DNA from 3 places in the Limosilactobacillus urinaemulieris genome. Region 3 is predicted to be linked to each of the others. Evidence: predicted binding sites of a transcription regulator. Region 3 holds the regulator's gene; each other region holds the start of a gene.
What was found. The regulator Rex, encoded in region 3, represses fermentation and respiration genes when NADH is low (regulators of the CRP and FNR family bind a similar motif). The targets are predictions, from matches to a motif close to TTGTGAANTANTTCACAA.
Positions count from the first base shown of each region.

Region 1: the regulator Rex is predicted to act here: its motif matches at 2,157-2,174, upstream of adhP (alcohol dehydrogenase AdhP).
Region 2: the regulator Rex is predicted to act here: its motif matches at 1,015-1,032, upstream of MR181_RS08030 (CidA/LrgA family protein).

Region 1 covers NZ_CAKOBX010000002.1:176,146-179,434, forward strand. The annotation lists gene MR181_RS02250 (ATP-dependent Clp protease ATP-binding subunit) at 1-235, opposite strand, end outside; gene MR181_RS02255 (CtsR family transcriptional regulator) at 250-717, opposite strand; gene adhP (alcohol dehydrogenase AdhP) at 1,113-2,135, opposite strand; gene MR181_RS02265 (serine hydrolase domain-containing protein) at 2,334-3,289, opposite strand, start outside.
Region 2 covers NZ_CAKOBX010000011.1:26,033-29,321, reverse strand. The annotation lists gene MR181_RS08040 (sensor histidine kinase) at 1-87, shown strand, start outside; gene MR181_RS08035 (LytR/AlgR family response regulator transcription factor) at 65-790, shown strand; gene MR181_RS08030 (CidA/LrgA family protein) at 1,203-1,607, shown strand; gene MR181_RS08025 (LrgB family protein) at 1,623-2,363, shown strand; gene MR181_RS08020 (L-lactate dehydrogenase) at 2,394-3,289, shown strand, end outside.
Region 3 covers NZ_CAKOBX010000001.1:228,163-231,451, reverse strand. The annotation lists gene MR181_RS01040 (ABC-F family ATP-binding cassette domain-containing protein) at 1-1,127, opposite strand, end outside; gene MR181_RS01035 (redox-sensing transcriptional repressor Rex) at 1,391-2,047, shown strand; gene groES (co-chaperone GroES) at 2,228-2,512, shown strand; gene groL (chaperonin GroEL) at 2,568-3,289, shown strand, end outside.

The DNA.
Region 1 (3,289 bases), on a different contig from region 3:
CGGCTGGGCCCATGTCATCCATTGTCCCATAGCCAATCATCCGCTCGATTTCTTCTTGAATATCATCGCTAGTAATGGAGAATTGCTCAAAAATTTTGCTAGCAATTCCCTCCCGTTCAATTGCCAACGCGAGTAATAAGTGTTCAGTACCAACGGCTTGGTGCTTAAAGTACTTTGCTTGTTCATGGGCGAGTGCCAAGACGTGTTTGGCACTTGGTGTAAACATATTATCCATTAACTGCTTTCCTCCTAGCTCTCATACCGTAAACGATTAAGCATTGAAATTAAAATTCTTGCTCTTAACCGAGCTTCAACATTACAATCATTCACATTTAGGGTTTGCTTTGACAAGGCAACTAACATTAAGTCCCCCTCTCGCCTTGTCAGCACTTTTTCATCATAAAGCGTTCGAATAATGTCATAAGCATCACGCTCACTAATTGAATCCCCAATTGCTTGGATTAGTGAGTTTAACACATCAACATTATCAAGTAAATTAACGCGCTCAATTCGAATATAGCCGCCACCACCACGTTTACTTTGCACTAGGTATCCATGCTGAATAGTAAATCGGGTTTTAATTACATAATTAATTTGTGACGGAACAACATCAAAATGATTGGCAATTTCCGAACGACGAATTTCAATTTGAGATGACTCACCAAGGATTTGTTTCAAATACTCCTCAATAATGTCAGAAATACTTTTCTCTTCCATCCCATCACCTCCAAATTTCTTGACTAATCTTGACCAAATTTTACCACAATATTAATTCAGGGACCAGAAAACTATCTCACTAAAAGAATAAGCATCAGCAAATCATTTAAGAAAAAGGCTGTGACATACTTTCCATTGCTGAGATAAAAAGCAAATAACACATAACATATAAAGCCCCCAGAGTTTGGCTTCACCTTACTCTAGGAGCTTATTTATGTTTGATAGTGGGATAGAACTAACTTGCCTAGTTCGTTGTCCCACCTCCGCCGACGCGAAACTAGTCTGTAAGAAAGATGGCTACTGCGCTGTTATATTAACTATCTTTAAAATAGCAAAGAGACTGAGTTAGTTCTCAGCCTCTCTCGCTAAATTTCAAAAAGGGGATATTTTATAGATTAATCTTCTAAGCTGAAGTCAACAACGTTCCGACCAACAACCTTGTTATCCTTTAATTCTTGGATCATGTCATTGATTTCGCTTAACTTCCGAGTCTTAACAATTGGGTGAACCTTGCCTTCAGCACCAAATTGGAAACATTCAGCCAAGTCTTGACGAGTACCAACTAATGAACCAGCAACGATAATCCCGTCAAGAACAGTCTTAGCAATGTTAAGCTTCATGTCACCTTGTGGAAGAGCAACGGCAACCAACTTACCATCTGGACGAAGTGAATCAACGGCTTGGTCAAATGCTGAAGCTGAAACAGCAGTTACAACAGCAGCGTGGACACCGCCAACCTTTTCTTGGATTTGCTTATCAACATCGCCATCGTGACGGTTAATAACAATTTCAGCACCGTTTTCCTTAGCAGCTTCAAGTTTTTCAGGGTTACCATCAACGGCAATAACGTGAGCGCCGAAAACATTGTGGGCAAATTGAATACCCAAGTTACCAAGACCACCAGCACCAACAATAGATACCCATTGACCTGGCTTGATGTCAGCAACCTTCAATGCCTTGTACATAGTAACACCGGCACAAGTTAATGAAGTAGCTTCAACTGGGTCAAGACCTTCTGGAACCTTAACAGCATAATCAGCAGGAACGATACATTGTTGAGCCATTGCACCATCAGCAGTGTAACCAGCATTCAAAACGTTCCGACAAAGTGTTTCACGACCAGTGAGGCAGTATTCACAGTGTCCACAACCCTTGAAGAACCAAGCAATTGATACCCGATCCCCAACCTTTAAGGAAGTAACACCAGGAGCAACTTTAGATACACGACCAACACCTTCGTGACCAATAATCCGTCCTGGCTTCTTACCAAAATCACCAGCAGCAACGTGCAAGTCAGTGTGACAAAGACCACAATATTCCATGTCAACTAGGGCTTCACCAGGTTTAAGATCCCGAAGTTGAACATCCTTAACAGTAACGTAACCATCTACTGGATCGTTAATAACAGCAGCTTTCATAATCTAAAATCTCCTTTGAACTTGTTATCATTTACACAAAATATAATAACAAATTCATTTTGGTTTTTAAAGCGCTTTTGTGAATAAATAAACAGAAAATCAACAGACCAATATCCATTAGTTTCTTATTAATTTACTGAAGCTAGCATCACCTAATCAATACCAATTGTGAGTGTTTTAGCAAATAAATTTTATGCACTATGACTGAATTTGTTCACCATAGTAAATTTCATAAAGGTCTTCAGCAGTTTGGCGAAGAGTTTGATAATCAATATTATTAGTAAATAGCATCAACGTTCGTTTAGTTTTATAATCCGCAAAAAAACAGCAATTATATCCTGGCTCACTACCATTAGCCCGAATAACTGTTCCTTGAAAATAAACGCCACCAAAATAAGCTTCACGCTGGCTCTTTGGTTGGTTAGCAAAGTTCTTAATAAGTTTTGGTTTACCGATTACGTCGTGGTAAATAAATTTCCAATAGTTTAATGGTGAAAGCAATAAATCACCAGCACCAATTTCTGACGAAGCAGTTTGTGATAGTATCTGCCAAGTCACACCCGGCTGCATAGTTTGCAATACTTGACGTGGCTTTACCTGATACACCATTTTTAGCTGATGGTGATTTGCTGACTTTAAAACCGTCTTTTTTATAAAACGAGCATATTTATCATGTGTTCGCTGGCGAATAATAGCACCTAATACCTCAAAATCAATATCCTGATAATTCCAATCATGACTGGCTGTATTCTTAAAATGATGAAGGGAGAAACGTTCCTGACTTTTTTCATTATTTAAAGTTTTCTTCGGCAACGCACCATCATTTTGCAAACCACTTGTATGGGTCATTAACTGTTGTAACGTTATTTGGTTGCTCCCTTGGATTTGGGGATAATATTTACTTAGTGGTGTCTCCCACTTCAACTCTCCCCTTTGAACGAGCTGGTATATCGCAACCCCTGTTATCAATTTTTGTAACGAACCAATTGGAAATAGAGCATTAGGAGTAACAACCTGTGCTGGGTTAGCTGTAATTTTATTTTTTAAGACTAATGGTTGATCTCGCTTCCCATTAACTAGGATAATTCCATTGATATGGTGATCATGAAGGTATGTCTGTAATTCTACCTTGGTTTTCCTATCAACCTGACTGG
Region 2 (3,289 bases), on a different contig from region 3:
AGTAGTAGTCAGGGGACAACAGTTAGTATCTCCATTCCATTTACCAAAAAGGGAGGACAAGTAAATGAAAGTCTTAATTGTGGATGATGAACCATTAGCACGTGACGAGCTTAGTTATCTATTAGAACAAAATGACCTGATTGACGAAATAAATGAGGCTGATGGAATTAAATCTGCTCGAGAAGAAGTGAAAAACAATCGACCAGATTTAATCTTCTTGGATATTCAGTTGGATGATGGTAGTGGAATGGCATTTGCCAAGGGCTTGAAGAAAAAGGAAAATTGTCCCTACATTGTTTTTGCTACTGCTTATGACCAGTATGCATTGGATGCCTTTGAGGCGGACGCAATCGATTATGTATTAAAACCCTTTGAGGCAGAGCGAATTAATGACGCAGTTAAACGAGTTGTTAGGCTAATGGATAACCAGAATGGCAGTCATGGAGTGACCGTTCAACAGAAGAATCCACGAATTTCACTAACTAATGATGAACGAACAATTGTTATTCAGAAGCGAAATATTCTTTATATTCAAGCACAAGCAGGAAAAGCTGTTGTTCATACTGAAGATCAGGAAATCGTCAGTAAGCAAACTCTCAATAGTATCATTAATTTGTTAGACCCTAACCGGTTTATTCGTGTTCACCGGAGCTTTGTTGTTAATCTTAATAAGGTTCATGAATTACAACCAAGCTTCAATCATACTTACGAATTAACCCTTGATGATGGGAGCAAAATTCCTGTGAGCCGGTCATTTGTTGCTACTACTAAGAAGGCGTTAGGGGTATAGTTAACAAATTAAATTCCTGCGATTATGCGTTAATCATTTTGGAATATTAAAAAGATAATAAACGGGGCAGAAAAACATTTTGTTTTTCGTGCCCCGTTTCTAGTTAATCATTCGATCAGTAATGTACAAAGTAGATGAAAGATAGTAAAACTGCCGATATAACAGTAATTTAGAAAAAGATTAACAAAGAATTAATGGTTAAAGATCGGTTGAATAGTAATTAATTGTAAATAAATTAACAATCTTGAGGGCATTTCATCTGCTGGTTAGGGCATTTCATCCTCAAATATGGCTATTTAAGTGTGAAATTCAACACAAATGGTAAAAAAAGTGTAAATTAAATAACTGAAGAGGCGCTGTGAAAACGGTACCGAACAAAATTTATTTTTATTTCTGTGGGAGGGAATAAGTTATGGAAAAGGACAAACAACCTAAGGATTCCAACATTTATGTTCAAATGGGAATCTTTGCTGCTATTTTATTTGTTTCTCAATTGATCTCTGATCTTTTTCCAAAGAGCTTTGTTGTACCAACTCCTTTAATTGGTATGGTATTGCTTTACATTCTGTTGGCTACTCATATTGTTAAGCTTCACCAAGTTGCTAAGTTTGGTGACTTTATGATCGGACTAATTGCATTCCTGTTCGTTCCATCAGGTATCCAATTAGCTGCTCACCTTGACATCATGAAGAAGGAAGGACTTCAAGATGTTATCGTAATTATCATTGCTACGATTATCATTCTTGTTGTTATTGCCTACGTTGGTGCCCTTGTTATGAGCATTCACCACAAGATCACTGGTACTAAAGAAGACTAGGGAGGCACAATAATTATGGCTAATACGATTGTTACAAATCTAGCATTACCATTTACTGGTATCTTCATTTCATTGATTGTTTACCTAATTGGTATGTGGTTAACAAAGATTAGTAATGGATTCTTCCTTTTTAACCCATTACTTGTTGGGATGGTACTTGGTATCGTTGTCTTAGCAATTTGGGCTAAGGGCACTGGTTCCACTACCGCTGCTGTTTACAAGAAGTTCTACCTTCCTGGTGGTAACATGATTTTCTGGTTCTTGAACCCAGCTACTATGGCCTTCGCTATTCCAGTTTACCGTGTTAACAACATTTTCAAGAAGTACTGGTTCGATATTATCGTAATCTGCTTCGTTGGTGGATTTATTTCATTGTTCCTTATCAACCTTGTATGTAAGTTATTCGGTCTTTCTGCCGCTTCAACTGCATCAATGTTGCCACAAGCCGCAACTACTGCTGTTGCCATGCCAATTGCTGCTGGTGTTCATGGTGTTCCAGCCGTTACTGCAATGGCATGTATCCTTAACGCCGTTGTTATCTACGCTTTGGCCGAATTCCTTATTAAGGTTCTTGGTTTGAAGAAGATTTCAGCCGTTGCTACTGGTTTAGGTTTAGGTTCTGCAGGGCACACCGTTGGTTCCGTTAAGGCTCTTTCACTTGGTGAAGTTCAAGGTGCCATGGCCGGTGTTTCTGTTCTGATTATTTCATTAGCAATGGATATCTTGGTTCCAATCTACGCCCACTTATTCATGTAATTTAATTTATCATTAAGGAGAAACTGAATTATGTCAAAAAATCATCAAAAAGTTGTTCTTGTTGGTGACGGACAAGTTGGTTCAGCTTATGCTTATGCATTAGTTCAACAAGGGTTGGCTGAAGAATTAGCAATTGTTAACCTGTCAAAGGAACAAGCTGAAGGTGACGCCCTCGATTTAGAAGACGCAACTGTTTTCACTGCCCCGAAGCAAGTTTATCAAGCTGATTACGATGCTTGTGCAGACGCAGACCTAGTTGTAATTTGTGCTGGGGCTGCTCAAAAGCCAGGTGAAACTCGCCTTGACTTAGTTGGAAAGAACCTTGAAATCATGAAGCAAATTACGAAGAGTATTATGGCCACCGGTTTCGACGGAATTCTTTTACTTGCAACAAACCCAGTTGATGTTTTAACCTATGCAGTTCAGAAGATTTCAGGATTACCTGCTAACCGGGTTATCTCATCCGGTACTTCACTTGATTCAGCACGTTTACGTATTGCTTTAGCAAAGAAGTTGGGTGTTAGTCCACTTGATATTAGTGCTAATGTGATGGCAGAACACGGTGATTCAGAATTTGCTGCATACTCCAGTGCAACAGTTGGTGGTAAGCCACTTCTTCAAATCTGTGAAGAACAAGGCATCAGCAATGATGAATTGCTAAAGATTGAAGATGACGTACGTCACAAGGCTTACGAAATCATCAACCGAAAAGGCTTTACTGCATATGGTGTTGCAACTTGCTTAATGAGAATTACACGGGCAATTCTACGGGATGAAAATGCTGTATTACCAGTTGGTGCTTACATTGATGGTGAATATGGTATTAAGGATAACTATCTTGGAACCCCAGCTGTTATCAATGCATCTGGTATTTCAAAGGTTATCGAAGTTCCATTAAATGAACGTGAAAGCGAAGCAATGACTAA
Region 3 (3,289 bases):
TCCAAAATTGACTTTAACAGGGTTGATTTACCAATTCCGTTAGGTCCAATGATTCCAACTCGTTGGGGCTTGCGAACGGAAAACGACAGTGGCCCGGCAAGCTTTTGATCATTATAACCAACAACTGCGTGATCAACGTCCAGGACTTCATTACCGCTATCCTTATCACTGTGAAAATGAAAGTGGATTGACCGATCGTCAGTCTCGGGACGATCCAGCCGTTCCATTTTTTCTAATTGTTTCCGGCGCGCTTGAGCACGTTTTGTGGTTGATGCCCGAACAATGTTGCGATTGACAAAGTCTTCAAGCTTCGCAATCTTCTTTTGTTGCTGTTCATAGTGCTTCCATTCAGCGGTAAGCCATTCCTGCTTGTGTTGCATAAATTGGGTGTAATTACCGGTATAATGCCGCAATGTATGGTTATCGAGATCATAAATATCGGAAACAACTCGGTCAAGGAAGTACCGGTCGTGAGAAACAACAAGGAGTGCGCCTTGGTAGCTTTTTAGATAATCTTCTAACCATGCAAGGACGTTCATATCTAAGTGGTTTGTTGGTTCATCTAGGATCAAAAGGTCAGGAGACTGCAGAAGGATCTTAGCAAGAGCCAGCTTTGTCTTTTGTCCCCCAGATAAGGAATTAATCGCGGTTTGGTAATCAGCCTCTTCAAATCCAAATCCTTTTAAGATTCCCCGCATTCGCGACTCGTACTCAAAACCACCCTGTTTCTTGAAAGCGGATTGGAGTTGGGAATATTTTTCCGTAGTTAGTTGAAATTCTTTCGTTGTTGGATCGAGTGAAGCTAATTGGTCTTCCAACTGGTGAATTTGCTTTTCCATTTTATGGAGGGGAGCAAACACTAGGTCAAGCTCAGCCCAGATACTATTTTGGCTGTCCAATCCTTGATCCTGGGCTAGGTAACCGATAGTCAGGTTCTTGCTCTTAGAAATTGTCCCTTCATCAGGACTAGTGATTCCGGCAATCATTTTTAATAGGGTCGTTTTTCCGGCACCATTACGACCGACAAGGGCAGTTCGTCCATGTTCTTGAATTTGGAGATTGATGTCATGAAAGAGGACATCCGCGCCAAAGCGACGCATTACATTATTGGCTTGCAAAAGAATCATTTTGTTTACCTCGTTCTTCAAAAGATGTACTTTTCCATTATACGCTGGTTGACCTTGATTTCACAAAGTTTAACCTACAAATTACGTTAACGATTAAGCAAATGAAAAATTTTTTAAAAATAATTTTGTTTGAGTGTTCACAATAGGAGAGTTTGTTGCTAGAATAATAAGAGAATTGGATTTCACAAACTAGCAAAATTGAGTAAAGATTTTAAGCTCACTAATGTTGAATAACATAAAAATCGTAGGAGGAATAATAAAGAATGGTTACCAAGAAAATTCCTAAGGCAACGGCAAAACGTTTACCAATTTATTACCGTTACCTTAGTGTACTATTGAGTGCAAATAAGCGACGAGTTTCATCGACGGAGCTTTCAGAAGCGGTTCAGGTTGATTCCGCAACCATCCGTCGTGACTTTTCTTATTTTGGTGAATTGGGAAAGCGGGGCTATGGTTATGATGTTGAGAGCCTGTTGAACTTCTTCAAGGGAATCCTAAATCAGGATACCCTTACTAACGTGGCCCTTGTTGGTGTCGGCTCATTAGGAAGTGCGCTCCTTAACTATAATTTCCATCAAGATACTAACTTGCGGATTAGTGCAGCGTTCGATACTAAGCCGGAATTAGCAAATACTGTAAAGAGCGGGATCCCAATTTACCCAGCAAGTGAGATGCAAAAGCAAATTAAGGAACAGCAGATCGATGCCGTGATTTTAACTGTTCCAAGCTCAACTTCTCAAAAGGTTGCGGATCAATTAGTTAGCGTTGGGGTAAAAGGGATTTTGAACTTTACGCCAGTTCGTCTCTCGGTTCCAAAGAATGTTCAAGTGCAAAATATTGACTTAACTAATGAACTCCAAACGTTAATCTACTTCATCAAGAATTATGCTGAAAATAATCATGATGAGAAAACAATCTAAATTATAGAATCGTCGGTAGTTACGCTAGATGTAATTACCGACGACTTTTTAGTTAGCATCGTCTGAAGAGCATATTGGTTGCAATCAACTCTAAAAATGGTATAGTAGAAAATGTAATTAGCACTTGGTACATGAGAGTGCTAATTTGAGTATGGAATTTATCAAAATGGAGGGATTAACGTGTTAAAACCATTAGGAGATCGCGTTCTTCTTAAAGCAGAAACAGAAGAAGAAAAGACTGTTGGTGGCATTGTTCTTGCTTCTAACGTTAAGGAAAAGCCTACTACAGGAAAGGTAATTGCTGTTGGTGCTGGACGGACTTTAGATAATGGAGAAAAGTTAGCACCAGTTGTTAAGGAAGGCGATCGCGTCCTCTTTGATAAGTATGCCGGAAATGAAGTTGAATACGACGGCGAAAAGTACCTCGTTGTTCATGAAAAGGACCTTGTTGCTATTGTTGAATAAGTAGCTAGGGTTTAGTTGATGACAGCATTAATATTAATATGAGGTGAATAAAAAAATGGCAAAAGAAATTAAGTTTTCTGAAGATGCACGGAGCTCAATGCTTCGCGGTGTTGATAAATTAGCTGACACAGTTAAGACCACTATGGGACCAAAGGGACGGAACGTTGTCCTTGAACAAAGCTATGGCACACCAACCATTACTAATGATGGTGTTACAATCGCTAAGAGCATCGAATTAGAAAATCATTTTGAAAACATGGGTGCTAAGCTTGTTTCTGAAGTAGCTTCCAAGACCAATGACATTGCTGGTGACGGTACTACCACTGCTACTGTTTTGACCCAAGCAATTGTTAATGCCGGAATGAAGAACGTTACTTCTGGTGCTAACCCAGTTGGTATTCGTCGGGGAATTGACAAGGCTACTGAAGCTGCTGTTGAAGCATTAAAGAAGATGTCCCATGACGTTAAGACCAAGGACGACATTGCACAAATCGCTTCAATTTCAGCTGCTAACCCAGAAGTTGGTAAGTTGATTGCCGATGCAATGGAAAAGGTTGGTAACGATGGTGTTATCACTATTGAAGATTCTCGTGGTGTTGAAACCAGCGTTGACGTTGTTGAAGGGATGAGCTTCGATCGCGGTTACATGTCACAATACATGGTTACCGACAATGATAAGATGGAAGCTGATTTGGATAACCCATACATTTTGATTACTGACAAGAAGATTAGCAATATTCAAGACATTTTGCCACTTCTCCAATCAGTTGTTCAAGA